2 regions of the Thermus caldilimi genome follow, and region 1 is predicted to be linked to the other one. Evidence: riboswitches for the same ligand, from Rfam matches in the RefSeq annotation. Region 1 holds a riboswitch; the other holds the start of a gene.
What was found. Region 1 has a riboswitch for molybdenum cofactor ahead of EBI04_RS09745 (ABC transporter substrate-binding protein). Riboswitches for the same ligand answer to the same signal wherever they lie in the genome.

Region 1 (13,798 bases):
TGGTGGGTGCTGAAAAGAACGGCCTTGCCCTGCTCCTTTAGGAAACGGATCTGGTCCAGAACCCGCAGCTGATTGCCAAAGTCCAGGTAGGAGGTGGGTTCGTCCAGGATGAGGACCTCCGCTTCCTGGGCCAGGGCCCGGGCCAGGAGGGCCAGCTGACGTTCCCCGCCACTTACCTCCGTGTAGGGTCGGTGGGCCAGGTGGGCGATGCCCAGGGCCTCCAGGGCCTGCCAGGCCCGTTCCCGATCTCGGGCCGAGGGCAGGGCGAAGGGGCCCAGGTGGGCGGTGCGCCCCATGAGGACCACCTCCTCCACGGTGAAGGGGAAAACCCCCTGGTGGGCCTGGGGTACGTAGGCCAACCTCCGGGCCAGGAGGGGACGGGGGTAACGGGCCAGGGGCTGGCCCTCCAGGTACACCCCTCCGGCAAGGGGGGGTAGGAGCCCCAGGAGGGTGCGGACGAGGGTGGTCTTGCCCGCCCCGTTGGGCCCCAGGAGAGCCACCACCTCCCCGGAGGCCACCCGCAGGTCCAGGTCCCAGAGCACAGGCCGCCCCCGGTAGCCCACGCCAAGCCCGCGGGCCTCGAGGCTCATCCCCGACCCCCTCGAGCCAGGAGGAAGAGAAAGGCCGGAACCCCCACCAAGGCGGTGAGGATCCCCAAGGGGATCTCCATGGCGGCCAGGGTCCGGGCCAGGGTGTCCGCCACCAGGAGGAATCCCCCGCCCAAAAGCGCGGAGGCAGGCAGGAGGCGGGACAGCTCCGGGCCCACCAGGAGCCGGGCCGCGTGGGGCACCACCAGACCCACCCAGCCGATGATCCCCGTGACGGAAACCGCCGCCGCGGTCATGAGGGTGGCCGAGGCCACCACTCCTGCCCGCAGGGCGGCCACGTTGGCCCCCAGGGCCAGGGCCTCCTCGTCGGGAAGGCTCAGGAGGTTAAGCCGCCAGCGGAGGAGGAAGAGGGGCAAGGCCCCTAGGGCCACCAGGGCCGCCAAGGGCGGCAACACCTGGGCGTTCACCCCGTTCAGCCCCCCCATGAGCCAGAAGGTGAGGGAGGGTAGTTGCACGCTGGGGTCCGCCAGCACCTTGACCAGGGAAATCCCCGAGGAGAACAGCGTGCCCACCGCTACCCCGCTCAGGACGAGGACCAGCACGGGGTCGTGCCGCCGCACCATCCGGGCCACCAGGTAGACCAGCCCCACCGCGAGGAGCCCCCCCAGGAAGGCCATCCACTGGACGAGCAGGAGGGGCAAGGAAAGGAGGATGGCCAAGGAGGCGCCAAACCCTGCCCCCGCAGAGGCCCCCAGGACGTCGGGGGCGGCCAGGGGGTTGCGGAAGAGGGTCTGGTAGGCGGCCCCGGCCAGGGCCAGGGCCGCCCCCACCAGCGCCGCCGCCAGAACCCGGGGAAGGCGCACCCCGAGGATTACCACCTGGGCGGTCTCCGTCGACCGCCCCAAGAAGACCTCCCCCACCTCCCTCAGGGACAGGGCGTACTGGCCCACAGCCAAAGCCCACACCCCAGCGACCAGGAGGAGCAGGAGGAGAAAGGCGAAGATCACCCCATGGGACCGCTTCCCCACGGGAAAGCCCCAGGAACCCTGGGCCAGGGGACGCATCTCAACCCCCTTGCAGGCCCGCCAGGAGGGCCTCCAGTTGCTGGGCGCTCGGCTCGAGGCCGTAGAAGAGGCGGTAGAAGAGCCAGGTTTCCACCCGCCAGTCCAGGGGCTCTACCCCCGCGTTCAGCCGACGGACCAGCCAACGCAGGCCCAGGAGACGGTTCACCCCCGGGGGCCCGTCCAGCCAGCCGAAGGGCAGGCTGGGCACCAGGTAGAGCTGCCCGGTCTGCACCGCCTTGAGGCGGCGCCAGAGGGGATCTTGCCGGGCCAGCTGGAAGAACGAGGCGTCTTGGGTGAGGATCAGGTCCGGCTGCCAGGCCAGGAGTTGCTCAAAGGAAACCCGGGTGAGCCCGCCCCGGCCTGCGGCTGCGGTCACGTTGACCCCACCCGCCACCTCGATGACCTCCACGTTGATGGAGCCCCCGAGGCCGGTTTCCAGACCGCTCGCCGTACGGGCCAGGTAGACTTTGGGTTTGGGCCCCGAGCGGGCCCGGTAGCGGGCGGCCTCGGCCAGGGCCACCCGGGCGTAGGCAGCCAGCCGCCGGGCTCGGTCCTCCACCCCGAGGAGCTGGCCCACCTCCAGAAGCTGCTCCGCGCTCTCCGTCAGGCGGCCGTCCACCAAGGCGTAAGGAATGCCCGTCTGGGACGAGATGCGCTCCGCCGCAGAAAGATAGGTGGCGTCCACGGTGCCCACGTCCAGGATGAGGTCGGGCTTTTGCGCGAGGAGGGTTTCCACGGAGACCGTGGCTGAACTGCCCACCAACCGCCCGTAGACGGGAAGCCCCCTTACCTCGGGCAACAGGTAGGCCAAGGCCTCCTGCCCCAACCGGGTGGGCCAGCCCAGGAGCTTCTCCGGGGCCAGGACATAGGCCATGACCGCCGCGGGCGGCCCGGCCACGAAAACCCGGCGCACCGGACCCCGCAGGGGGGGACCGAAAAGGCGGGTGAGCCGGGCCCCACCCTGGGCCCTGCCGAGCAAGGGGAGAAAGGCCAGGGAGGCTACGGTCCTGAGAAACGCACGCCGATGGGGATTTTGGGGCACGTCCAACACCTCCTTTGCAACCGCGGCAGGCGGCAGGGTTGCCCCCGCCACCCCGGGGCCATCCGGCCCGGCCCGGAAGGCCCAAGGGGTCTATCCGGGCTCGGAGGCAGGCCGATTTTACCTCAAAGGAGGCCCCCACCCCCCAAAAAGCGCCCCCGCCAGGCGCGAAGCCCCTCCTCGGGCAGGTAGGCCCCCCGCACGGTGCAGGCCAGGGCGGAGAGGGCGATGGCGCCCTCCAGGATCTCCCTTAGTTCCGGCAAGGACAGGTGGGGAAGGCTTTCTTTATCGTAGCCCTTTCGGAGAAGAAGGGCCAGGAGCCCGGCGGTAAAGGCATCCCCCGCTCCCACGGTATCCTTCACCCTCACCGCCTTTCCGGGGAGGCGCACCGCCTCTTTTCCCAAGAAGGCCACCGCCCCTTCCCGGCCCAGGGTGAGGACCTTTAGGAGTACACCCAGGGCCTTCACCGCCCCCACGGGGTCTTCAGGGAAAAGAAGCTTGGCGTCTTCCAGGGAAAGCTTCAACAGGTCTATCCGGTCCAGATAGGCTTTTATCCGCTGCTTTTCCTTGGGGGTAGGGGAACGGCGGAGGTTGGGGTCGTAGGATACCCAAGCTCCCTCCTCCTCCGCTTCCTGCAAAAGGAGGCTCAAGCCTTCCTCCACGCGATCCTCGAGGGCCAGGAGGGAGCCGAAGTGGAACACCCTGGCTCCCCGAAGGCTTTCAGGCCCTGGGTGGTAGGGCAGATGAAAGGGACGGTGGAAGCTATACTCCCCATTTCCCTCCGCATCCAGGCGCACCAGGGCCAGGGGCATGGGGGCGGGATGGCGGAAAAGCCTAAGCTCGAGGCCCCGCCTTCTCATCTCCTCCACGCTCCAGGCGGAAACCCAGTCCTCCCCCACCTCGGAAAGGAAACCCACGGGAAACCCCAACCGGGCCAGAGTGGTGGCGGTGTTGAGCGCCGAGCCTCCAAGGACCCCCCTGAAGCGCAGGGGGTCTTGGCTTTCCTGAATGAGGTCCACCAGGACCTCCCCCAAAAGGGCCAGCATGGCTCCATTATGCCTGTCACTTTCTTTACATTCCTCCGGGGTTTAAATGGTATAATTCGCCTGAACCTGGGTAGTGGTCTGTGGTCTTCCTGGCAATGGGTGTCTTTCCCTTGGGCCCAAAAGGAGGTAAAGGATGCTCGGTGGATATGCCCATAAGCTCGCCCGTATTAACCTCTCGACAGGCCAGGTGGAGTACTTCGCCCCCGATCCCAAGGACCTGGAGATGTATGTGGGCGGAAGGGGTCTAGGGGTCAAGTACGTGTTTGAAAACGGGCCCAAAGTAGACCCCTTTGGCCCCGATAACCTCCTCTGCATCATGAATGGCCCCCTTTCCGGCACTCGGGCCAAGATGTCGGGGCGCCTGGCGGTGGTCACCAAAAGCCCCCTCACGGGCACGGTCACGGATAGCCACATGGGGGGCTGGACCGCGGCCAAGCTGAAGTGGGCGGGGTTTGACGGGCTCCTCATCAAAGGAGCCTCGGATAAACCCGTTTACCTGCTGGTAAAGGACGGAGAGGTCACCATCCACGATGCCTCAGGCCTTTGGGGCAAGACCACCCATGAAACCCACCGCATCCTGCGGGAACGCCACGGGGAGGAGGCCGACGTGATGGCCATCGGCCCCGCGGGGGAGAACCTGGTCCGCTTCGCCAACTGGATCAACAACGACGAGCGGGCTGCCGGCCGCGGGGGCACCGGGGCGGTGGCAGGGAGCAAGAAGCTCAAGGCCATCGTGGTGGTGGGCAAGCAGGACCAGATGCCCCAGCCCAAGGACCCTGAGCTCTGGCGGGAAGCGGACCGCCTGGCCTCGGCCACCATCAACGACCCCAAGAACGTGACCGCCCCCAAGAAGGGCGGGCTTTCCCTCTACGGCACCAACGTGCTCATGAACATCACCAACGTGATGGGAGCCCTACCCACCTTCAACGCCCAGCACACCTGCATTGAAGGGGTGGAAACCATCTCCGGGGAGTACATCCGCGAGCACCGCCTCATCAAGGACAACACCTGCCACGCCTGCCCGGTGGCCTGCAAGAAGATGGTGGAGGTCCACATCAACGGCAAGGCCATCCGCTTTGAATCCTACGAGTACGAATCCGCCTGGGCCTTGGGGGCCCACTCCGGCCACACGGACACCGACTGGACCGGCTACGCCATCTACCTCTGCAACGCCTACGGGATGGACACCATCGAGACGGGCAACGCCATTGCCGTCCTCATGGAGGCCACGGAGAAGGGCTACTACCAGGGCCCTGACGGGATCCGCTTTGGGGACAAGGAGGGCGAGGCCCGCGCCATCGAGGCCATCGCCTACCGCCGGGGGGTAGGTGATGGCCTGGCGGAAGGCCCCGCCCGCTTTGCCAAGGCCATCGGCCACCCCGAGCTCTCCCTCGAGGTCAAGGGGCAGTCCATCCCCGCCTACGACCCAAGGGGCCTCAAGGGCATGGGCATCGCCTACGCCACCTCCAACCGCGGGGCCTGCCACCTCCGGGCCTACACCCCGGCCTCGGAGATCCTGGGCGTCCCCTACAAGACCGACCCCCTAGCCTGGGAGGGGAAAGGCAAGCTCACCAAGCTCTTCCAGGACCTCTCCGCCTTCACCGACTCCTTGGACCTTTGCAAGTTCAGCCAGTTCGCCGAGGGCCCCGAGGAGTACGCCAAGCAACTTGCCGCCTACTGGGGCCGGCCCGTGACCCCCGAGGAGATCCTTCTCATCGGGGAGCGCATCTACAACCTGGAGCGCTACTATAACAACCTGGCGGGCTGGGCGGAAGGCTCCGACTACCTGCCCGAGCGCTTCCTCAAGGAACCTTCCGACTGCGCAGGCTCCAAGGGCCAGCTCACGGAGCTGGACCTGATGTTGCAGGAATACTACCAGGAGCGGGGTTGGGATAAGGGGGTGGTACCCCCGGCCAAGCTCCAGGCCTTGGGCATCCTCTCCGCCGCCGCGGACGACTAAGGGGTACCCCAAGGAGACCCGGGCCACCGCCCCCGGGTCTCCTTTACACTTTTCCTATGCCTAAGGTGAACCTGTACGCCACCTTCCGGGACCTGGTGGGCAAGGGCCAGGTCCAGGTGGGGGGAAGGACGGTCGGGGAGGTTTTGGAGGCCCTGATCCAGGCCTATCCGGCCCTAAAGGAGGAGCTCTTTGAAGGTGAGGACCTGGCCGAGCGGGTATCGGTTTTCCTGGAGGGCCGGGATGTGCGCTACCTAAACGGGCTTGCCACCCCCTTGACGGAGGAAGCCACCTTGGACCTCTTCCCCCCGGTGGCGGGCGGAACCTTTGCCCGGCGCTTCGGGGCTTTGCCCGCCTGGCTCTTGGAAAGATACCTCAGGGAATGGGGCGGGAGAAAGCTGGGGGAGGGAGTCTACGCCCTCCCCGGGGCCCAGGTGCGCTTCGCCGAGGCGGAACCCTTAAGGGTGGGAAGCCTTTCCCTCCCCCAGATCGAGGTAGAGGTGGAAGGGGAGGCGGCGGAGGCCTGGTTCGGCCGGATCCGCCTGGCGGCGGCCCGGGGAGGCGGTTAAGGAAGCAACCGCCCCTCCAAAAAGGCCTGGCTCCTAAAGTCCTTTGGACTTTGGAAAAACCGGCCCACAGGGGCTTCTTCCACCACCTGGCCCTGGAAGAGGAAGACCACCCGATGGGCCAGCCTGCGCACCTGGAAGAGGTCGTGGGTGGCCAGGACCACCCCCCGCCCCTCTTTGGCCGCCTCCTGGAGCAAGGCCTCCACCTTAAGGGTGTTGGCGGGATCCAGGCTGGCGGTGGGCTCGTCCAGTAGCAGGGCCGCAGGCTCCACCAGAAGCGTCCTGGCCAGGGCCAGGCGCACCACCTCCCCTCCGGAGAGGAGATGGGCGGGCTGACGGGCCTTGCCCTCCAAACCCACCTGTTCCAGGAGCCCGGCAGCCCGGGCCAGGGCCTGGCGCCGGGGCACCCCCCGGAGCAACAGGCCAAAGGCAGCGTTTTCCAGGACGCTACGCCGAAGAAGGGGTGGGGTCTGGGGCAGGTAGGCCCGGAACTTCCCCTCCACCTGACCCTCCTCTGGGGACAGGAGGCCGGCAAGGAGGCGGAGGAGGGTGGTTTTGCCGCTTCCCGAAGGCCCTAGGACCGCCAGGATCTCCCCGGGGTGGACCTCGAGGTAGGGAACCTCGAGGCGGAAAGCCCCGTAGCGGTGGACCAACCCCTGGGCCTTCAAAACCGGACTCATTCCCGCTCCAAGACAACCAGCAGGGCGGTGACCAAGAGGGCCACCCCCAGGAGAATAAACCCCAGGGCCAAGGCGCTTTCCAGCTCCCCCTTGCGGGTTTCCACCACGATGGCCGTGGTGAGGACCCGGGTGTGGTGACGGATGTCCCCGCCCACCAAGGTGGCCGCCCCCACCTCGCTGATGGCCCCGCCGAAGCCGGCAGCCAAGGCGGCGGCCAAGGTGCGGCGGCTCTCCCAAAACAGGGTGGGAAGCACCTGGCCCTCCTTACCCCCCAGGCTCCGCACTAGAAGCCGCACCTCCTCCACCCTACCCCTGGCCCCCGAAAGCACGAAGGCGGCAATGAGGGGAAAAGCCAAGACCACCTCCGCCAGCACCATGGCGTAGGGGGTGTAGAGGAGACCCAAGGATCCCAAAGGGCCCGAGCGGGAAAGAAGGAGGTAAAAGAAAAGGCCCACCACCACGGAGGGGAGGGCGAGGCCGGCGTAAAGGAGAATCCGCCCGAAAATCCCCCCACCCCCCTTCAAGGCCAGCCAAAGCCCCAAGGGCACAGCGGGAAGAGCTGCCAACAAGGTGGCAAGCCCCGCTACCCAGAGGCTGCGCCAGGAGATTTCTAAAAGCTCAGCGGCCTCCACCCTCGGGGATGATACACCGCCCCCTCAAGGGCTTAAAGAGCGGGCTCCCCTCCACCCGCAAACCCTCCACCAACCGGGCCGCCTCCTCCGTGGCCAGGAAGCGGCGAAGGGTTTCCGCCTCCTTCGCCTTGGCCCCACGGGGCACCAGGTAGTAGGTGTACTGGTTCAGGAGAAGGGGATCCTCCCGCCGATAAAGGGCCTCCAAGCCCAGCTTGCGGCCCAGGGTAAGGTGGGTGGCCAGGTCGGAGAGGGTATAGGCTCCCTTCTCCGCCGCCAGAACCAGGGTCTGACCCATGCCCGCCCCTGACTCCAGGTACCAGCCCCCTTGGGGGGTTATGCCTGCCTTCCGCCAGAGCTCCAGCTCCTTCAGGTGGGTGCCCGAGCGGTCCCCCCGGGACACGAAGGGGGCCTGGGCCCGGGCGATCCGCCGCAAGGCCTCCAGGACATCCCCCACCTCCCGGATCCGGGCGGGATCCCTTTGGGGCCCCACCAGGAGGAAGCTATTCTGGGCCAGGCAGAAGGGCTGGGCGATGATACCGCGCTTCAAGGCTTCCCCCTCGAGGTCCGGGGCATGGACCAGGACCCCATCCACATCCTTGCGCTCGGCCAGCCGCAAAGCCTGCCCCGTGCCCACGGCCAAAACCTCCACCCGAACCCCCGTGGCCCGCTCAAAGGCCGGCAAAAGCCGGTCCAAAAGCCCCGAGTCGTAGACGCTGGTGGTGGTGGCGAGCCTAAGCCCCAGGGCGGGAACCGAAGCCAGGGCCAGCAGGAGGGGCGCCAGGGCAAAGCGCATGGCCCCAGTTTAGCCTTAAGGCGTGGAAGCCTTGGGTGAGGCCTGGCACCTCTTTCTAGAGGGCCAATACTTTGAAGCCCACGAGGTCCTAGAGGAAGCCTGGCGGGAGGCACAGGGAGAGAAACGGCGCTTTTTGCAGGGGCTCATCCTCCTGGCGGCGGCCCTGCACCAGGCCAAGAGCGGGCGGAGAGGCCTGAGGAACCTAAAAAAGGCGGAAAGGAAACTCCTGGGCTTCCCCTCCCCCTACCTCGGCCTGGACTGGCGGCCCCTTTTTGAGGAAGCCCGGCGTAGACTTGGGGCGTGAACGCTTGGGTCTACGTCTACCGCGGCCAAGAGGTGGAAAACCGGCACCGGGTTTCCCTGGCCATCCACGGGCCGGAGGGCCTACTGGCCTATGCGGGAAACCCTGGGTTATGGGCCTACATGCGCTCCTCGGCCAAGCCCTTCCAGGCCCTGGCCCTCTTCCTCACAGGGGCGGTGGAGCGGTTTGGCCTCACGGAAGAGGAAGTGGCCCTGGCCACCGCCAGCCACGACGGCACTTCTCGCCATGTGGCGGTGGCTTCCGGCTTCCTGGCCAAGCTGGGCCTCGGTCCCGAGGCCCTGGTCTGCGGGGTGCACCCTCCCTTTTCCCCGGAGGCCCGCAAGGCTTTGGAAGCGGCCGGGCTAAAGCCCACCCCCCTTCACCACAACTGCTCGGGAAAACACGCAGGCATGCTGGCCGCCGCCCTGGCCCTGGGGGCGAGTCCCGAAGGCTACGAGAACCCCGACCATCCGGTCCAGGTCCTGAACCGGAAGACCCTGAGGGAGCTTTCCGGGATGGAGCCCCTCCTGGCCATTGACGGGTGTAGCGTCCCCACTTTTTCCCTACCCCTTTCCCGGGCTGCCCGGGCCTTTTACCTCCTGGCGGTGCCGGAAAGGGCCCTCGAGGCGTACCGGGAACCCCTTCGCAAGGTGCAGCAGATCATGCGCCGCCACCCCGAGCTGGTGGCAGGGCCCGGGAGCATAGACACCCTCCTGATGGAGCGCCTGCCGGTGGTGGCCAAGCGGGGAGCCGACGGCTACTACGGCCTGGCCCTCCTGGAAAGCCCCAAAGGGCCCTTAGGCGTGGCCCTCAAGGTGGAGGACGGCTCGACCCAGGCCCGGGAGGTGGCGGTGGTGGCCCTTCTCCGGCTTCTGGGCTTGGATCCTGGGCCCACCCCCTGGGACCAGCCCGAACGCAGGAACTACCGGGGGCTGCCGGTAGGTCATCTAAAGGCCCACCTGGAGCTCACCTGGCTTTAGGTCTACCCCGCCCGGAGGCCCAAGAGCAACCCCCCTACGAAGCTAGCCCCGAAGGGGAGGTTGTAGGTGAGGGTCTTGAGAAGCCGCTCCCATAGGCTTTGCAGGCCTGGTTGTTGGAGGAGAGGCTCCACATCCTTCTGGATGCGGGTCCAGTCCACCTGGATATAGCCCGCCTGGGCCAAAAGCTGCACGGCCACGAAGAGGAGGCCGAGGGCCACGGCCAGGAGGCGGCCCAGCTTTTTCAAGGCGTAGCCCACCGCGTAGCCCGCCAGGCCGCCAAAGGTCACCTGCCCCAGGTAAGGGCTTAGGTCGGGTAGCTCCACGCCCTCCACCCTAGCGGAACCCAGGGGCGAAGGCAACTATTTTAGGCCCAGTAGCTCCGCTTCCCCCTTCATGGCCTCGAGGACAAAGGCCATGTGCTCGTCCAGGGAAAGGCCCAGGTCCTCGGCCCCCATCCGGATCTCTTCCCGGTTCACCCCCTTGGCGAAGGCCTTGTCCTTGAACTTCTTCTTGAGGCTTGGAAGCTCCAGGCCCAGGATGGAGCGGTCCGGGCGCACGTAGACCGCGGCGGTGATCAAGCCCGTAAGCTCGTCCACCGCGAAGAGGGCCTTGGCCATCAGGGTTCTGCGGGGTACCCCGGTGTAAGAGGCATGGCCCAGGATGGCCTCCAGGACCTCCTCGGGGTAGCCCAGGCGCCTCAGTTCCTCCACCCCCCGGTAGGGGTGCTCCTCCGGGGACTTCTCGTAGTCCATGTCGTGCAGGACCCCGGCCATGGCCCAAAGCTCCTCGTCCTCCCCGAAGCGGCGGGCATAGGCCCGCATGGCCACCTCTACCGCCCGCATGTGCCGCCTCAGGGACTCGCTTTCCGTCCAAGCTTCCATGAGGGCTAGGGCTTCCGCAAAGCTCGGCATGCTCTAAAGTATAGCCATGCGCATCGGCTACGGGGAGGATAGCCACCGCCTTATAGAAGGGAAGCCCCTCCATCTCTGCGGCCTCTTGATTCCAAGCCCCCAAGGGGCCCTGGCCCACTCGGATGGGGACGCTCCCCTGCATGCCCTCACCGACGCCTTGCTCGCCGCCTTTGGCCTTGGGGATATCGGCCTCCTCTTCCCCGACACCGACCCCAAGTGGCGAGGAGCCCGCAGCAAGGTCTTTCTAAAGGAGGCCCTCCGCCTCGTTGAGGAAAGGGGAGGAAGGCTGATCCAGGTAAGCCTGGCCATCATCCTGGACCAGCCCAAGCTTTCCCCCCACCGGCAGGGCCTTTCGGAAAATCTTTCCCGGCTTCTTGGCCTGCCCCTGGACCGCATCGGCCTTACCTTCAAGACCTCGGAGGGCCTGGCGGTAGCGCACGTGCAGGCCCGGGCGGTGGTGCTTTTGGATGGTTGAGGTCCTGGTCTGGCTCGGCACCCTGGTCTTCTCCGCCACCGGAGCCTTGAAGGGGGTGGAAAAGGGCTTTGACCTCCTTGGGGTTCTGGTGCTGGCCACGGTGACCGCGGTGGGGGGCGGGTCCATCCGCGACGTCCTGGTAGGCACCCTTCCCCCCACGGCCCTGAGGAACGAACCCCTCTTGTGGAGCGTGGTCCTCACGGGGCTTCTTGTCTTCCGCTTCCACCCCAGGGTACAAGCCATGGAACGGCTCATCTACTACCTGGATACCCTGGGCCTAGGCCTCTTCGCTGCCTTGGGGGCGGAGCGGGGTGTAGAGGCGGGGCTTGGCCCCTTCGGCGTAGCCCTGGCAGGTACCCTCTCAGGGGTGGGGGGAGGAGTGCTACGGGACGTGCTCTCCGGAGAGGTGCCGGGCATCCTCTACCGGGCGGGGGACCTCTACGCCTCCGCTGCTCTGGTGGGAGCGCTTGTGGTCTACGCCCTCTACGGCACCCATCCGGAAGGGGCCCTTTTCGCCGGGACCCTGGCCACCGTGCTTTTGCGCATCTTCGGGAGGCGGCTCGGTCTTAGGCTCCCCACCCCAAAGTAAAAGGGGGCCGGGCGTGCCTGGTCCCTTGAACCCCCCGGCCTACTTCAATTTGGCCAGCTCCTGCCGGGCCCTCTCCTGGTCGTAGCGGTCGGCGGCGGTCCTGGCGGGGAGGGCGAGGGCGGTTTCCAGCTGCTTTCTCGCCTCCTCCTTCTTGCCCCAGGCCGCCAGCACCCTGGCGTACTCCACCCGGTGGATGATGGCCTCGGGCTCCAGGGCGATGGCCTTTTTCATTAGGGGCTCCACCTGGGAGCCATCCGCCCCCTGGGTGGCCGCCACCAGCCAGCCCTTCTGCACCAGCTCAAAGTGCCAGAGGGCCAGGGCCACCATGGCCCCGGCGTGGTCGGGCTTGAGCTTCAAGGTCTTCTCCAGGTCCCCGCGGATCTTGGGCGCCAGGCCCTCCGCCAGGGCCTCGAGGATCCCCTTGAACTGGGAAAGCCGCCCCAGGGCCCGGGCCCGCTCAAAGTAGCCCTCGGGGTAATCCGGAGCCTTGGCGATGGCCTGGGAGGCTGCCTTCTCCGCCCGTTCAAACCAGGTGCGCTTCTCCTCGGGCTTGGCCTGGTACAGGGCGTAAAAGCTGGCTCCCTTGGCCGCCAGGGCCAGGTCTTCGGGGGTGCCCAGTTTCAAACCCAGCTCGTAGGCTTCCTGAAACCGCCCGGCATCCACCAGGGCCGACACCTGGGGGGCCTGGGCCAGGCCAGCAACCCAAACCATCACGGCAAGTGCGGTTATCCAGCGCTTCATGGGTTTCACCCGCGGGGATTATACCCGGTACAAGAGAGGGAGGGCGTAAACTGGAAGGCATGAGGCTTATTGGGGGATTGCTGGTTCTCCTGGGCCTACACTTCCTCTCCTCCGCTTTGGCCCAGGGAGCCGAAGAGTATTTCGCCCGTTGCCAGCGCCTATACCAACGAGGGGCACTGGACAGCGCCCAGGCCACCTGCGAGCTGGCCCTCACCAGCGATCCGGAGCACCGGCCAAGCCTCCTCCTTCTCGCCCGCATCCACCTGGAAAGGGGGGACCTGGCCCAGGCGGAAAGCTACCTGGGACGCCTGGGGGATGAGCCGGAGGCCCAGCTCCTTCGCGCCCGGTTACTGCTGCAAAAGGGCCAGGCCGCCGAGGTGCTCAGGCTTTCCCTCCCCCCGGGGCCTGAGGCCAACCTCCTGCGGGCCATGGCCCTCGAGGCCCTCCGCCAGTATGAGGAAGCCTTGAGGCTGGCCCAAGGCCTGCCCCCCACCCCCGAGGCGCGCCTTTTGCTTTCCCGGCTCCATCTGGCCCTGGGAAGGCCCCAGGAGGGCCTGGCCTTTCTGGGCTCCACCCCAGCGGAAAGGCTGGAGCAAGGCCGCCTCCTCTTCCTCTCGGGGAAGCCCCAGGAGGCCATCCCTATTCTGGAGGGGCTCTTGCCGGAGCTTTCGGCCCAGCCCGGGCTGCAAGGCCAGGCCCTTTCTCTCCTGGCCCTGGCCTACCTGGGGCAGGGCCAGCTTGCCCAGGGGCAGGCGGCCCTGAAGCAGCTTTCTGCCCTGGAAAACCTCCCGGCCCGCTTCCTGGCCCAGGCCTGGCCTTGGCTTCTCGTCTTCCTGGTCTTTTTGCTCCTGGTCCTCCTGGGGGAAAGCCGGATAGAGCCCTTGCGCACCCTCGAGGTGGTGGAGGATCCCCTCCCGGGACCGGGAAGCCTTTACCTGACCCTCCTGGGCACCCTCCTCCTGGCCCTCCTCCTGGCCGCCTTCCTGGGCAAAACCCTTTTCGCCAACGCCCTGGCCCTCATCACCCCTTACCAGAAAGACTCGATCCTCCCCAGCTTTTACCTCTTCTATGGCCTTCTCCTCTTCGCAGGCCTCCTTCTCCAAAAGCCCTTCCGCAAGCGCCTTCCTGCCCTTTTGGGCCCCTGGTCCAGCTGGATCGAGGGGTTTTGGGTGGGGCCGGCCTTGGTCCTCCTCCTCTTCCTCTACGGATGGATCCGGGAGCCCTTGGGGCTAGGCACCCTTCCCTTAAACCTCCTTACCTTTTTGGGCCTAGCCCTCATGGAGCCCTTCTTCCGGGGTCTGGTCCCCTTGGTCCTTAAGGAGCGGTACCGGGACCTTTCCCCCTACCTGACAGCCTTGCTCTTTGCGGTGGCCGTGCCCGGGCCCACCTTCCTTCTCCTCCTCCTGGGGGCAGGCCTCCTCTGGGCCAAGGAGCGGGCGGAGGGCACCCTGGGCCTGGCCTTGGGCTGGGTGGTGG
Region 2 (13,798 bases), 980 kb from region 1:
GTCGGTGGCGATCCCCACCCCTTTCTCGAAGACCTGGGTTTCCTCAAACACCGGGGTGATGAGCTCCAAAGCCCCCGCCGCCTCCAGCACCCGGCGGGCGGTGGCCACGATGTGCTGGTGGAGCCTTAGCTCTTTGCCGAAAAGATCCTTGGTGCCGCGCACGGCCATACCCCTTCACTTTACCTGAGGGGGAAGGCTATACTGCAGCCATGCCCTCGAGGGGTTCCGTACGGGGGTTTCTGGTATTCCTCTACCTCCTCCTCACCCTCACCGCCTCCACCGGGGTGGCCTTGCAAATGTACCTCATGCAGGTGCAGAACCCCGGCCTCCGGACGGATCTCTGCCAGGCCCCTGGGGAGGAGAGGGAGGTGGACCACTCCCTCTTCTGCGGCCTGCAGGTGGCTCCGGGCATGCCTCCGATAGGGGAGGTGGCGCCTCCTACCCTGGTGCGGGTGCTGCGGGCCAGAGTCGCCCCCGTGCCCGGCTATCCGGAACCCCAGGGAAGGGCTTTTTCTCCCCGCTCCCCTCCTTTTGCCCTAGAAGATCGTCGCTTGAGTTAGGCGAAGGCTCCTTGGGCGAAAGGAGGGTAGGATTTTGGAAGCAGTGGTGTACACGGAAAGTTTGCAGCTTTATGCCCTGGTGCACGGGGCGCTTGGCCCAGCGGGTTGGAAGGTGTACTGGAAGGAAGGCCACGGTCTGGCCCTGGCGGGGCTGGACCAGATGGAAAAGGGCGAGGTGCTTCTTTGGGTCACCCCTTGGGGGCTTAGGGCCTATGACCCTCGGGGCATGGCCTTCCTCACCCGTAGGGATGATCCTAGGACCTTGGTTTCGGGCCTTGGGGGGCGGGTGGGCCTACGGCTCCTTCCGGGGGAAAAGGCAGTGTTGTGGGCGGTGGGAAACGGAGTTCCCCCGAGGGTGGGGGCCTTGGCCTGGGCCCTGGGGTTTTCCCGGGACCGGGCCCGCTTTTTCCTGAAGGGGGTTACCAACAAGTTTGGCCTGGGGGAGGAGGGGTTAGTCCACTTGGCCCGGCATCAGATGAAGGTAATGGGGCTTAAGGACCACCTGGAGCTTCTGCCCGGGGCGCAGGTTCAACCGGGCTTGGACGTGCCTGGGGAGCAGGATCTGCAGGCGGATGGATCCCTGGAACACGCCCCGGTAGGCGAGGCCTTCCGGGTGAAGGTTTACCAGCACACCTTCTAGGAGGTTTTCCGGGGGTGGGGGCCGGTCCTGGCGCACCACGATGACCTCCTCGGCCCGGATGCCCACCCAGGCGGTTTCCCCGGGCCGGGCCCAGGGGGGGAGGGAAAGGCGGAGATGGACCCCGTTGACCTCCACACCCCCAGGTTCTATGCGGGCCGGGAATAGGTTTTCGTAACCCAAGAGCCTGGCCACCGGAAGCTGGCTTGGGGCAGAGTACACTTCCTCGGGCGGGCCTTCTTGCAGGATCGTTCCTGACCCCATCACCACAAGCCAGTCGGCCATGCGGGCCAGGATGGGGTCGTGACTCACCGCCAGGGTGGGGATTCCTTCCTGGCGGATGAGTTCCACCAGCTCCCCCAGAACCTGGTCCTTGGTGAGGGGATCCAGGGCGCTGGTAGGTTCGTCCAGAAGGAGAATCTCCGGGTTCCTGGCCAAAGCCCGGGCAAGGGCTACCCGTTGCCTCTGGCCGCCGGAAAGCTGGCTCGGGCGTTTGTGGGCGTGCTCCTCGAGGCCAACCCGCTCCAAGAGGGCCAGGGCCCTAGCCTTCCGGTTCCCTCCCGCCAGGGGAAAGGCCACGTTCTCCCAGGCGGTCATGTGGGGGAAGAGGGCCAGCTCCTGGGGCAGGTAGCCCACGGGCCGTCTTTCGGGGGGAAGGCCGCCGTAGGGCCTTCCCTCGGCAGGCGCCAGACCCGCCAGGGCCTTGAGAAGCGTGGTCTTACCTACACCGCTTTCCCCCAGGAGCACGGTGAAGCCCTGGATGTGGAACCGGACCTCGAGGAGGATGGGTTTCCTTATCAGGTAGTGGACTTCCATGCTCGCCCCTGGGCCTCCAGGGTTCTTGCCGCCACCAGGATGGCCAGGCTGAGGAAAAGGAGCACCGAGGCTGCCTTGGAGGCTTCCTCAAAGCGGAGGGCCTGCACCAGGTCGTAGATGTAAATGCTCACCATCTGGGTTTTCCCGGGGATGGAACCACCCACCATGAGGACCACCCCGAACTCCCCCAGGGTGTGGGCGAAGGCTAAAAGGGTCCCTGAGAGCAACCCAGGCCAGACCAAAGGCAGCACCACCCGTCCCCAGGTCTTCCAGGGGGGGACCCCTAGGGTTCGGGCTACCTCCAAGAGGTTCCGGTCTAGGGCCAAAAAGGCCTCCCGGTAGGCGGTGAGGGCGAAGGGGAGGCTGAAGAGGACGCTGGCGAAGACCAGCCCCTCGAACCGGAAGGCCCAGGAAAGCCCGGTAAGCTTGCGCCAAAGCCCCTCCGGCCCCAGGAAGAGGAGGAGGTAAAACCCTAGCACCGTGGGCGGAAGGACCAGGGGTAAGAGGAAGATGGCTTCCAGGATGGATTTGCCTGGGAAGCGGCGGAAGGCCAGAAGCCAGGCCAGGGGAACTCCCAGAAGGAGGAGGATCAGGGAGGCGACCAGCGCCACCACCAGGGAGAGCTTCAGGGAGGTCCAGAAGAGGGGCTCCGGCATCTACTCCCCCGGGAGAAGGAAGCCGTAGCGCTTAAAAATGGCTCGCGCCTCAGGGCTTCCCACGAAGGTGTAGAAGGCCAAGACCTCGGGGCGCCTGCGACCTTTCAAGATCACATAGTCCTGCTCCAAGGTGAGGTGGCTTTCCAAAGGGGCGAGCCAGTACACGCCAGGGCGGGAGAGGCTTTCGTGCACCGCCAGGGACAGGGCCAGGATGCCGGCCTGGGTAGCGGTCAGGGCCAGCTGGGCGGTTTGGGAGATGTTCTCGCCATAGACCAGTTCAAAGTTCGGCTTGCCTTGCCGCAAGGGGGTGATATCCCAGTAGGCCTCCACACCCCTGGTAAGCCTCTCCCAAGGGATTTCTTCCCAGGAAAGGGTGGAAAAGGGTTTGCTTAGGCCGGGGACCTGGGCATCGGCCCGGCGCCTTAGGAGGCCGTAGTGTTCCAACAGGGTGACGGCGGCCCGGCCGTAAGGGGCATGCACCGGGTTGGCGATGGCCAGGCGGGTGATGCGGGGGTCCTTGAGGGCCTCGGGGTTGGGGTTTAAGCCCAGCCTGCGGTCCAGCCAGATGACCATGCGCCCGGTGGCGTAAGGCTTGCGGGTGCCGGGCTCCGCCAGGCCCTCTTTCTCGAGGCGCTCGGGGTAGATCTTTTCGGCGGAGAAGTAGAGGTCGGCCTCGAGGCCCTGGGTGAGCTGGGTGTAGAACTTACCCGAGGAACCGAAGGAGAGAAGCACGCGGATGTCAGGGTTTTTCGCTTCAAAGGCCTTGGCGACGTCGGCTAGGGCGTACTGCAGGTCGGCGGCCGCTACCACCCGCACCTGCTTGGGCTGGGCCCAGGCTGGGCCTAACCCAAGGAACACGGCTAAAATCCAGAGAAGCCATCCGGACTTGGTCATTGCCACCTCCTTTGCAACCACGGCAGGCAGCGGAGTTGCCCCCGCTACCCCGGGGCCATAAGCCCGGCCCGGAAGGCCCTGGGGGTCTCTCCGGGCTCGGAGGCTAAGGGGATGCTAGCCCGCGGGCTCATCCCGTGTCAACCGGAGGCCGGGGTTGCATAAGTTTGCAAGGATGGGGTATCCTATAAGCCTCATGGTGGGAGACGCCCTCACCCGGCCCAAGGATCTTTTGGACTTCTCGGCCCACGGTCGCCAGGAGATCGAGGCCCTTTTGGCCTTGGCGGAGAGGCTGAAAAGGGAGCGCTACCGCGGGGAGGACCTTAAGGGGAAGGTCCTGGCCCTTCTCTTTGAGAAGCCCTCCTTGCGCACCCGCACCACCCTCGAGGTGGCCATGCTTCACCTGGGAGGACATGCCGTCTACCTGGACCAGAAACAGGTGGGCATCGGCGAGCGGGAGCCCGTGAGGGACATAGCCAAGAACCTGGAGCGCTTCGTGGAGGGGATCGCGGCCCGCGTATACCGGCACGAGACCGTGGAGGAACTCGCCCGCCACGCCCGCATCCCGGTGATCAACGCCCTTTCTGACCGGGCCCATCCCTTGCAGGCTTTGGCGGACCTCCTCACCCTGAAGGAGGTTTTCGGAGGTTGGGAGGGCCTCGAGGTGGCCTGGGTGGGGGATGGCAATAACGTGTTGAACTCCCTTCTTGAGGTGGCTCCCCTGGTGGGTCTTAGGATGCGGGTGGCCACGCCAAGAGGGTACGAGCCGGATCCAGGCCTTTTGCAGAAGGCGGGAGCCTTCTTTACCCATGATCCCAAGGAGGCCGCCTTGGGAGCCCATGCCCTTTACACCGACGTCTGGACCAGCATGGGCCAGGAAGCGGAGCGGGAAAGGCGGCTCAGGGACTTCAATGCATTCCAGGTAAACGGGGAGCTTTTGCAACTGCTACGGCCCCAGGGCGTCTTTCTCCACTGCCTTCCGGCCCACTATGGGGAGGAAACCACCGAGGAGGCGGTGCACGGGCCCCGTAGCCGGGTCTTTGATCAGGCGGAAAACCGTCTCCACACCGCTAAGGCCGTCCTCCTGCGCCTGCTAAGCTAGGGGTATGGTCCGGCCTTACCGCTTCTCCCTCGAGGAGTTCCGGGGTCCTGCGGGCGACCCCTACCGGGAGCAGCTTTGGCTTTCTCCTGGGGAAAAACTGGCTCCCTTGGCCTTCCCCAATATCCCTTTGGAGGCGCTGTGGTAAGGGTGGGGATCATCGGGGCCTCGGGGTATGGGGGTGGGGAACTGATCCGCCTTCTTAAGGCCCACCCCGGGGTGAAGCTGGTAGGGTTTAGCAGCCGCAAACACGAGGGCAAACCCCTTTCCGCTGCCTGGCCCCAGCTATGGGATGAGGGGCTTTTTGGCACCCTGGAAGAGGTGCTGGAACAGGCTGAGGTGGTTTTTTTGGCCTTGCCCAATGGGCTTGCCATGGAGCTTGCTCCCAAGGCCTTGGAGGAGGGCAAGCGGGTCATAGACCTCTCCGGGGACTTCCGGCTTCCCCCGGAGGTTTACGAGTCCTGGTACGGGATCCCGCACAAAAGCCCAGAGCTCTACCGGGAGGCGGTCTATGGCCTTCCCGAGCTGCATCGGGAAGAGCTTGGGGGGGCGCGCCTGGTGGCCAATCCCGGATGTTACGTGACGGCCACCACCTTGGCCCTGGCCCCTCTGGCGGCGGAAGGTGCCCTGCGGGGGGCCTTTGTGGTGGGTCTAAGCGGGGTTTCCGGGGCGGGCAGGGAAGGGGAGGGTACCTTTTTTGCCGAGGTCAACGAGAACCTTAAGCCCTACAAGGTGGGGGGTGTTCACCGCCATATTCCGGAGATGGAAAGAAACCTGGGCCGCCTTGTGGCCCAGGGGCGCCCGGTGCGCACCCATGGGCCCCTAGGGGAGGTGCGCCTTTCCTTCGTCCCCCACCTGGTGCCCATGACCCGGGGTATCTTGGTCACGGCGGAGGCGGCGGTGGAAGGGGACTGGGACCAAAAGGCCTTGGACGAGCTTTACCAGGACTTCTACGCCCAGGAACCTTTTGTGCGGATCACAGGGGCCTTGCCGGAAACCAAGGGCACCTATGCTTCCAACCGGGTGGATGTGAAGCCTCTTTTTGAAGCTAGAACGGGGCGTGTTATGGTGTTTTCGGCCTTGGACAACCTGGTGAAAGGGATGGCGGGGCAGGCGGTCCAGAACCTGAACCGGATGCTGGGTCTGCCTGAGGAGACCGCACTTCCCAAGGAGGGCCTATGGCCGTGAGGCTCCCCCGGGGTTTTCGCGCCGGGGCTACCCGGGCGGGCATCAAGCCTTCCGGCAAGCCCGATCTGGCTTTGCTGGTTTCTGGTCTTCCCGCTTCCTGGGCCTATGTGGCCACGCAGAACCGGGCTGCAGCCCCTTCCATCCACCGGGGTAGGGCCCTTTATGCCCAGGGCGGGACCTTGCGGGCAGTGGTGGCCAACGCAGGTAACGCCAACTGCGCCACCGGAGAAAGGGGCTTCGCGGATGACCTGCGGATGGCGGAGGCGGCCGCCTTGCGTTTGGGGCTTTCCGCGGAGGAGGTTTTGACCGCTTCCACGGGGGTTATCGGGGTTCCTCTTCCCGTGGAGAAGGTAGAGGCGGGTTTGCCCCAGATAGAACTTGCTCCCTATGCCGATGCCTTTGCCGAGGCCATCCTTACCACCGACTTAGTTCCCAAGGTGGCGGAGGCCGAGGTAGGGGGGGCGAGGATCGTGGGTATCGCCAAGGGCAGCGGGATGATCCATCCCAACATGGCCACCATGCTGGCCTTCGTGGTGACGGATGCCGCTTTACCCCAGGAGGCCTTGAGGGAGGCCTGGCGGGGTATCGTAGACCGCACGTTCAACCAGGTGACCGTGGATGGGGATACCTCTACCAACGATCTCGCCCTGGTGATGGCGAATGGGTCTTATGGTGCAGTCCCCCTTGAGGCCTTTTCCCCCGCCCTGGAGGCAGTGGCCCAGGAGCTGGCGAGGAAGATCGCCCGGGATGGGGAGGGAGCCACCAAGCTCATGACCGTGCGGGTGGTGGGAGCGGCCACGGAGGAGGAGGCGAGGCGGGCGGCGAGAACTGTAGCGGGAAGCGCCCTCTGGAAGAGCGCCCTTTACGGCAACGACCCCAACTGGGGCAGGATTCTGGCTGCCCTCGGCAACTCTGGGGCCCGTTTCGACCCCTTTAGGGTCCACATCTTCCTCCAGGGCATGCCCCTTTACGCCGGGGGTGCCCTCCCCTTTGACCGGGAAGTGGCGAGCCAAGCCATGCGTTCCGAGGAGGTGGAGATCCTGGTGGACCTTCAGGAGGGGAAGGGGGAAGGCGTGGCATGGGGGTGTGATCTGACGGAGGGCTATGTGAGGATAAATTCTTTATATACTACTTGACATCTATCGGCGGTTTCCCTAACCTTAAAGTGGAGGTGCCAGCAATGAGGAAAATTTTTTGGGGCTTGTTAGGAATGTTTGCGTTATCTGTTGGCTTTGCTCAGACGCCAGGGGTTGGTTTCTATTCTGGTTACCCTACGTATCTTGGCCTCCAGTATCAAAGCGCTAATCTCCGCCTCGGAGCCGGGTTTGGTTTCTTTGGTATTGCGGGGGATGCCGCTTTGATCCTGGCAAAGGCTTCCTTGCCTGGTTACTCGAGCATAGGAATGAGCTGGTACTATGGGCTTGGCGTGGGGGCAACGATTGCCTTAGGTGGCACGGTGTTTGGAATCTACCCCCATGGGCTTGTAGGGGTGGAGATGCAACTACCCGATCCTGCCATTAATCCCTACTTTGAGGGTCAGCTTGGTGCGCATGTGCTCTTCCCCACCCCAATTTTGGGGCCGTATTTTGCGGGGCGCGTAGGTGTGATTCTGCGTTGAAGTGCGCTTACCCTGTAGGATAGGGGAGATGCGTGCGCATCTCCTCTATCCTCTCCTCATTATTTTTGCTCTTTCCTCCTGCGCCAGGCCCGACACCGCCCCCCCTGAGATGGGGCTTACCGAGCCCTTGGGTGGAGCGGTGGCCCCGGGAAGGGAGGTTAGGGTGCAGGGCTATGCCTTTGATCCCTCGGGGGTGGCGAGTGTAAAGGTGAATGGGCAAGAGGTCCTGCCCCCTGAGGAAGCGGGTAAGCGCTTGGTTCAGTTTCGTTTCCGCTTGCAGGCCCCCGCCTCCGGGAAGGTGGAGCTTCTCCTGGAGGCGGAGGATACCCGGGGTAACCGTGGGGGGAAGCGGGTTTCCCTGGTGCTGGATGCAGCGCCCCCTCGCATCGTGCTGGAGCGGGTGGAGCGGGAGGGGAACTTGTACCGGGTTTATGGACGGGTGGAGGACAACGTCCAAGTGGACCGGGTGGTGGTTCAGGTAGGCGATCGCTACAATCCCCTTTCCCTCCCCAAGGAGGCTACGGTGGCCTTTTCCGCGGAGGTGCCGGCCGGGGCTGTGTTGCTGGCGGTGGATGCCGCTGGGAACCGCACCAGCCGGCGTATTCCCTAGGGGCAGGGTGTGGTACACTCCTGGGGGCTATGAGGCCTAACGGTGATACCTTGGCGGACTTGGCCCGGGCGTTGAGGGGAACTCCCCTCGAGGCCAGCCAGGTCCCCAGGTTCCGCGAGATCGTCAGGCTTCTCCACCGGCTTCCCCCAGGGCGGGAGCGGGATGGGCTGTTGGCTGTGGCCTACCTTAGGCTCTACCAGCTTTTGGGCCAAGAAGAGGATTATCTGAAGGGCTATAGCTACGCGCGTACCGCAAAGCTGGAGCCGGTGCGGCTTCTAGGCGAGCGTTTAGGGGAGGGGGAGCGGTGAAGGAGCTTCTGGGCTTGCTGGCGGTTTGGAGCATCGTGCTTTCCGGGTTGGCCTTAGTGACAGGGGTGGTCTTGATCAAGAAGGGGAACAGGGTGGCCCACCATCGGGCCATGTTGACGGCTACTTCCTTAGCCCTCCTTTTCCTGGTGTTCTATCTTGCCAAATGGGCCCTTCACGGCACCACCACCTACGGGGGGCCGGAGGCCTGGCGGGGCGGTTACTACTTCCTCCTAATCACCCATACCCTACTGGCCGCTATCAATGGCCCCTTGGCCCTTTACGTGATCTGGCGGGCTTTTAAGGGGGAGTTCGTCCTGCACAAGCGTTGGGCTAGGGTACTGGTGCCCATATGGCTGTACGTGGCCGTGTCGGGTTGGATTATTTATGTGGTGCTGAAGCGCTACGGGGTGGAAACGGGAACTATCGCTTTCTAGCAGCCTCCACCACGATCTTTCCTTCCCGGACCCGGGCGATCTCGGGGCCCCGGGTTTCCTGTTCCTCTGGCGCCTGGGCCAAATGGGGGCCGATGCGCACCTGCTTGGCGGCCAGCTCCAGGGCAAAGATGAAGCGCTCCTCGTCCCCGCCAGCCCCGGCATGAGCGAGGCCGCGCAGCTTGCCCACCACGATCACATCCCCGCCGGCCACCACCTCGGCTCCCGGGTTCACATCCCCCAGGACCACCACCGTGCCGGGGTGCTCCACCCGTTCGCCGGAACGCAGGGTCTTGCTGAGGACCAGGGTACCGACGGGAAGGCGGTTTCTGGGAGGGATCAGGGTAAGGGGCCGGCCTAGCTCCAGGAGGGTTTGGAGCACTGGTCCCGAAACAGGCCCGGCCACCTCCACCTCGAGGGGAAGATCTTCTGGCAGCTTGAGGTTTTGAATTTCTTCTGGGGTTTCGCCCCCATCCAGGCGCAGGGCTAGGGCTTTGGGGGTGGCGCGGAGGCGCATGGCGCTATTCTACCTGGCCTGGGCTTCTTCCACCTGCCAGTAGGCGGCCATTACCTTGCGCACCGCAGGAAGGGCCACGCGGCTTCCCTCCCCGCCGTTTTCAAAGAAGGCCACCACCACCAGGGGAGGGTAGGGGGAGCCGGGTTCAGCAGGGCCGTAACCCATGTACCAGGCGTGCTCGAGGCCCGCCCGCTTGCCTGGGGTTTCCGCGGTGCCCGTTTTGCCGCCGGTGGGTACGGGAAAGTTCCCGAGGATATGGCGGGCGGTACCCTCCTTCACGGTCTTTCGTAGGCCCTCTTGAAGGATGGTCCAGAAACGCCCGGGAACCGGTTCAAGACGGGGTTTAACCTCCCTTGGGCCGAGGCGTTTGACCAGGTGAAGGGTGGGCTTCTCTCCGCTGTTGACGAGGGTGGAGAGCATCCTGGCCACCTGGGCTGGGGTGGTGAGGAGGGAGCCCTGCCCGATGGCCAGGGAAAGGGTTTCCCCCGGGTACCAGGGTTCTTTCAAGGTCTGTCGCTTCCAAGCCCGGGTGGGGAGAAGCCCAGTTCGCTCGGCGATTTCCAGCCCGGTAGCTTCCCCTAGGCCCAGAAGGTGGGCCCTCGCCGCCAGGCGGTCCACTACCCCCAGGGGATCCTGGGCCACCGCCTGGTAGTACCAGGTGTTGCAGCTCCAGGCGATGGCCTCCTTCACGGTCATGGGGCCCATGTCCCAGGTGGCCCAGTTGCGCCGTACCTGGCCCCCAAAGACCACGTAAGGGCTACAGCGGAAGGTGGTAGAGGGGGTCACGTACCCTTCCTCTAGCAGGGCATAGCTGGTGGCCAACTTGAAGGTGGAACCCGGGGTGTAGGGTTGCACCGCCCGGTTCAGGAGGGGAAGGTCCTTGTCTTTAAGAAGGGCCTGGACCTCTTGAGGTACGGGCCGCTTGGCGAAAAGGCTCGGATCGAAGGAGGGGGCGCTGGCCATGGCCAGAACCTCCCCCGTTTTGGGATTCACGGCCACGATGGCTCCCTTGACCCGAGTGGCGGGGGGAAGACCCTTGGACTTCCGCCCGGCATTGATGTCAGCCAAGGCTTCCTCCAGGGCCTTTTCCGCCGCTCGCTGGAGGTCCAGGTCCAGGGTGAGGACCACATCCTGTCCGGGGGTGGGTTCCTCCAGGATGGTTTCCCTGAGGCGCTCGCCCCGGACGTTGACCTCCACCGCCTTCACCCCGCGCTTGCCCCGGAGGTAGGTCTCGAGGGCTGCTTCCAGGCCCGCTTGGCCCACTTGCTCGTCGGGGCTGTATCCCCGTTTCACCTGCTCGGCGTTGGCCTGGAGCACATACCCCAGCACGGGACCCGAGATGGGATTGGGGTAGGAGCGCTCGATGCGCTCCACCAGCTTGAGGTTCTTCTGCCCAGCGGTGATCTCCGCCAGGGTGGGCAGAAGGTGCTCGGGTACCCCTGCCTTGAGGACCGTGGGGCCTTGGACCTTGGGGAGTTCCTGCAAGCCCAGGAGGGGGAGGAGCCTTTCCTTGAAGGCCACCTCGCCCCCCTCGTACACCAGGTCCACCACCAGCCGGTCCTGGGCGATCACCCGCCCCTTGCGGTCCAGGATGCGGCCCCGGGGGGCGGGAATGCCCTCGGTCTTCAGGTAGTTGCCCTGGCTCCTTAGGGCGTACCGTTCGTGCTCCAACACCTGGAGGTGCCAGGCCCTTAAGGCCAGGAGGCCGAAGGCCAGGAGGAAGAAGAGCATGAGGGTGTAAAGCCGGCCGGTCATGGTCGTCGGGGGGAGGGCAGAAGGCGCCAGGCCAGGAGGAGCAAGGGGAAGGTGAAGAGGCCCTCGAGGAGAAGGTCCAGAGGCAAGAGGGAAGGAAGCTCCAGGCGGAGCCAGTAGGCCACCAGAAAGTAGCCCGCCCACTTGGCCAAAAAGGCCCACAAAAAGGAAAAGAGAACCCCAGGGGTCTCTCCCGGGGCCAGCCGGCGGCTTGCCGCATAGAAGGCGTAGCTGGCGCTCAGGAGCCCCACCGCATGGAGGCCCAAAAGCCCGTAGCCCAGGAGGTCTTGCACAAGTCCAAGAAAAAAGGCCCAAGGGAGGCCCAGGTAATAGGGAAGGCTACGGGCATAAAGGAGGGCCAGGACCAGGAAGAGGTCAGGGGCCATCAACCCCTGGGGCCAGAGGGCTCCTAGGAATCCGGAGAGCACAAGGGTGAGGAGGAGAAGGATCCCCATCATAAGGGCCTCAGCACGATAACCTCCTCCAGTAGGGAAAGCTCCACCAGAGGCTTGACCCAAGCCCGTAGCTTTAAACCGCCTTGGACGCGCTCGATGCGTTCCACCCGGCCCACGGGGATCCCGTCCGGGAAAAGGCCCAAGGGAGCTCCGGTGAGCAGGAGATCTCCCGGAGCCACCTGGACCGTGGGGGGAAACTCCGCCACCAGGTGGTCAGGGGGAACACCCCGGGCCACTCCCCGCCCCGGGACCTTTTCCGGCCGCACGCCCACCTGGCTTTCCGGGTCCAGGAGGGTGCGCACCAGGGCCCGGCGTTCCTCCACCTCCACGATGAGCCCCACCAGTCCCTCCGGGGCGGTCACCGGCATGCCCACCCGGAGGCCATCCCGCTCCCCTAGGCCCAGGATCAGGCGGCGGTAAAGGCCAGAGAGATCCTCCCCCACCACCGGGGCCACCGCCACCACCCCTGGGGCCTGCGAGGCCCGCACCCTGAGGGCCCGGGAAAGGCGCTCCACCTCGAGGCGAAGCCTGCGGTTTTCGCTTTCCAACTGGGCGAGCTGGGCCTTCAGGGCGCGGTTTTCCCCGTAGAGGTCCTGGCGGTTTAGGAGAAAGGCGGAGGCAGCCCGCAGGTTCTGCCCCAGGCGGTGGCCCAGGGCGGGCAGGGGGGCGGTGAGGGGGGAAAGGGTGAGGGCGAGGCGGGGGGCAAGGGGGCGCGTTAGGGCCGCCATGGCCAGGCCCAAGGCCAGGAGGAAGAGGAAGAGGCTTCGCCGCAAGGCCACTTCCCTCACGGCTTAAACCCCCTTTCCCAGAGGAGGACAAAGACCCGGGCCACGGGCAGGCCCACCACCGTGTAGAAATCCCCCTCGATTCCCTCCAGGAGGGCCATTCCCAGGCCTTGGGCTCCGTAGCCTCCGGCCTTGTCCAGCCCTTCCCCGCTTTGCACGTACCAAGCGATTTCCTCCTCGGAAAAGTGGCGGAAGCGCACCCGGGCGGTGTGCACCTCCACCACCAGGTCCTGAGGGGTGCGCAGGTAAATGGCGGTGTGGACCTGGTGGGTTCTGCCGGAAAGGAGGCGGAGGAAAAGGTGGTTTTCCACCCGATCCCTGGGTTTGCCGAGAACCCGGCCGTCCAGGTCCACCACGGTGTCCGCCGCCAGCACCCACTCCCCCGGCACCTCCTCCCCTTTGCGCCGGGCCAGGGCTAGGGCCAGCTCCCTGGGGTCTTGGGGAAGGTCTTCCCCAGCTTCCTCCACCCTAGGGGGCACCACCCTAAGGGGAAAGCCCAGGGCCTCGAGGAGCGCCCTGCGCCTAGGGCTTCCCGAGGCCAGGGTCAGCACTAAAGGGGTTGCCCTTCCCGCCATAGCCTTAGGATCTCCTCCCGGTAGCGTTCCGCCAGGGCGGGGCTTTGCAGGATCAGAAGGTTCTCGTTGTTCACCTGCCAGGCCCTGGCGGTGAAGTTGTAGCTTCCCGTGATGACAAAGGTTCCGTCGATCACCATCACCTTGTGGTGGAGGGTGTAGGGGTTGCCGTCCTTCCGCACCGCCACCCCGGCCCGCAGGAGGTCGTCTTCCCGGCTATCCCCAAGGTTGCGGGCTTCCAGGAGGACCTGGACCCCCACTCCCCTCCTCTGAGCCTGGACCAAGGCTTCCACCACCTCCCGGTCCGTGAGGACGAAGGCCGCCACCAGGATTTCCGTCCTGGAAGCCCTAAGCCGTTCCAAGATGGCCTCCCGGCCCAAAGCACCTCCTTTCGGGCTGAAGTAGGCGGTGCCCTCGGCCGGAATGCCCTTTTCCGGGGAAAGGTGGAAGGCCACGGGTTTCCCCAGACCTTCTTTGATGCCCTCGAAGAGGGCGGTGAACTCCTGGGCATAGCCTTGGGCCAGGGTGGAAGAAGGTAGGAGGAGGCTGTTTTCGTTGTTCCGGGCGAAGGCGTTCCAGGTCATGTTGGTGCTTCCCGTCCAGACCGCCTGCCCGTCCACCACCAAGAACTTGTGGTGCATGAAGCCTTCCCGTTCGTCAAAGCACACGGGAATCCCCACGATTTCCTCGCAGTCCAGGGACAAAGGCCGGATGCGTTCCCGTAGGGCTGCCTGGGGCACCCGGGGAGTTTCCCCTTGCTGGCCTAAGGCCCCACCCACCAGGTAGCGGCGGAAGTCGTTTCGGTAGTCGCTTTCCCCGTAGAGCCTCACCCTCACCCCCCGCTCCTTGGCCCTGAGCAGGGCCTTGGCGATCTCCAGGTCGCGAAACTCGTAGAAGGCCCCA

Region 2: linked by a shared signal. The riboswitch ahead of modA (molybdate ABC transporter substrate-binding protein) and the one ahead of EBI04_RS09745 (ABC transporter substrate-binding protein) in region 1 are both predicted to bind molybdenum cofactor.

What each region holds. Positions count from the first base shown of each region.
Region 1 is NZ_CP038452.1:1,846,138-1,859,935, reverse strand. It holds gene EBI04_RS09755 (ABC transporter ATP-binding protein) at 1-590, opposite strand, end outside; gene EBI04_RS09750 (FecCD family ABC transporter permease) at 587-1,612, opposite strand; gene EBI04_RS09745 (ABC transporter substrate-binding protein) at 1,614-2,654, opposite strand; molybdenum cofactor riboswitch at 2,648-2,772, opposite strand; gene EBI04_RS09740 (carbohydrate kinase family protein) at 2,777-3,697, opposite strand; gene EBI04_RS09735 (aldehyde ferredoxin oxidoreductase family protein) at 3,831-5,657, shown strand; gene EBI04_RS09730 (ubiquitin-like small modifier protein 1) at 5,714-6,223, shown strand; gene EBI04_RS09725 (ATP-binding cassette domain-containing protein) at 6,220-6,900, opposite strand; gene EBI04_RS09720 (ABC transporter permease) at 6,897-7,532, opposite strand; gene EBI04_RS09715 (ABC transporter substrate-binding protein) at 7,519-8,325, opposite strand; gene EBI04_RS09710 (DUF309 domain-containing protein) at 8,348-8,629, shown strand; gene EBI04_RS09705 (asparaginase) at 8,626-9,606, shown strand; gene EBI04_RS09700 (FUN14 domain-containing protein) at 9,609-9,929, opposite strand; gene EBI04_RS09695 (HD domain-containing protein) at 9,966-10,517, opposite strand; gene ispF (2-C-methyl-D-erythritol 2,4-cyclodiphosphate synthase) at 10,534-10,992, shown strand; gene EBI04_RS09685 (trimeric intracellular cation channel family protein) at 10,985-11,581, shown strand; gene EBI04_RS09680 (tetratricopeptide repeat protein) at 11,621-12,292, opposite strand; gene EBI04_RS09675 (tetratricopeptide repeat protein) at 12,382-13,798, shown strand, end outside.
Region 2 is NZ_CP038452.1:864,953-878,750, reverse strand. It holds gene hisS (histidine--tRNA ligase) at 1-168, opposite strand, end outside; gene EBI04_RS04390 (hypothetical protein) at 210-560, shown strand; gene EBI04_RS04385 (ABC transporter ATP-binding protein) at 1,012-2,013, opposite strand; gene modB (molybdate ABC transporter permease subunit) at 1,995-2,669, opposite strand; gene modA (molybdate ABC transporter substrate-binding protein) at 2,670-3,563, opposite strand; molybdenum cofactor riboswitch at 3,554-3,677, opposite strand; gene argF (ornithine carbamoyltransferase) at 3,757-4,662, shown strand; gene EBI04_RS04365 (hypothetical protein) at 4,667-4,807, shown strand; gene argC (N-acetyl-gamma-glutamyl-phosphate reductase) at 4,810-5,847, shown strand; gene argJ (bifunctional glutamate N-acetyltransferase/amino-acid acetyltransferase ArgJ) at 5,838-6,983, shown strand; gene EBI04_RS04350 (hypothetical protein) at 7,028-7,465, shown strand; gene EBI04_RS04345 (Ig-like domain-containing protein) at 7,494-8,075, shown strand; gene EBI04_RS04340 (hypothetical protein) at 8,105-8,383, shown strand; gene EBI04_RS04335 (DUF420 domain-containing protein) at 8,380-8,817, shown strand; gene EBI04_RS04330 (septum site-determining protein MinC) at 8,804-9,331, opposite strand; gene EBI04_RS04325 (penicillin-binding transpeptidase domain-containing protein) at 9,341-11,086, opposite strand; gene mreD (rod shape-determining protein MreD) at 11,083-11,541, opposite strand; gene mreC (rod shape-determining protein MreC) at 11,538-12,326, opposite strand; gene EBI04_RS04310 (Maf family protein) at 12,323-12,898, opposite strand; gene EBI04_RS04305 (phospholipase D-like domain-containing protein) at 12,874-13,798, opposite strand, start outside.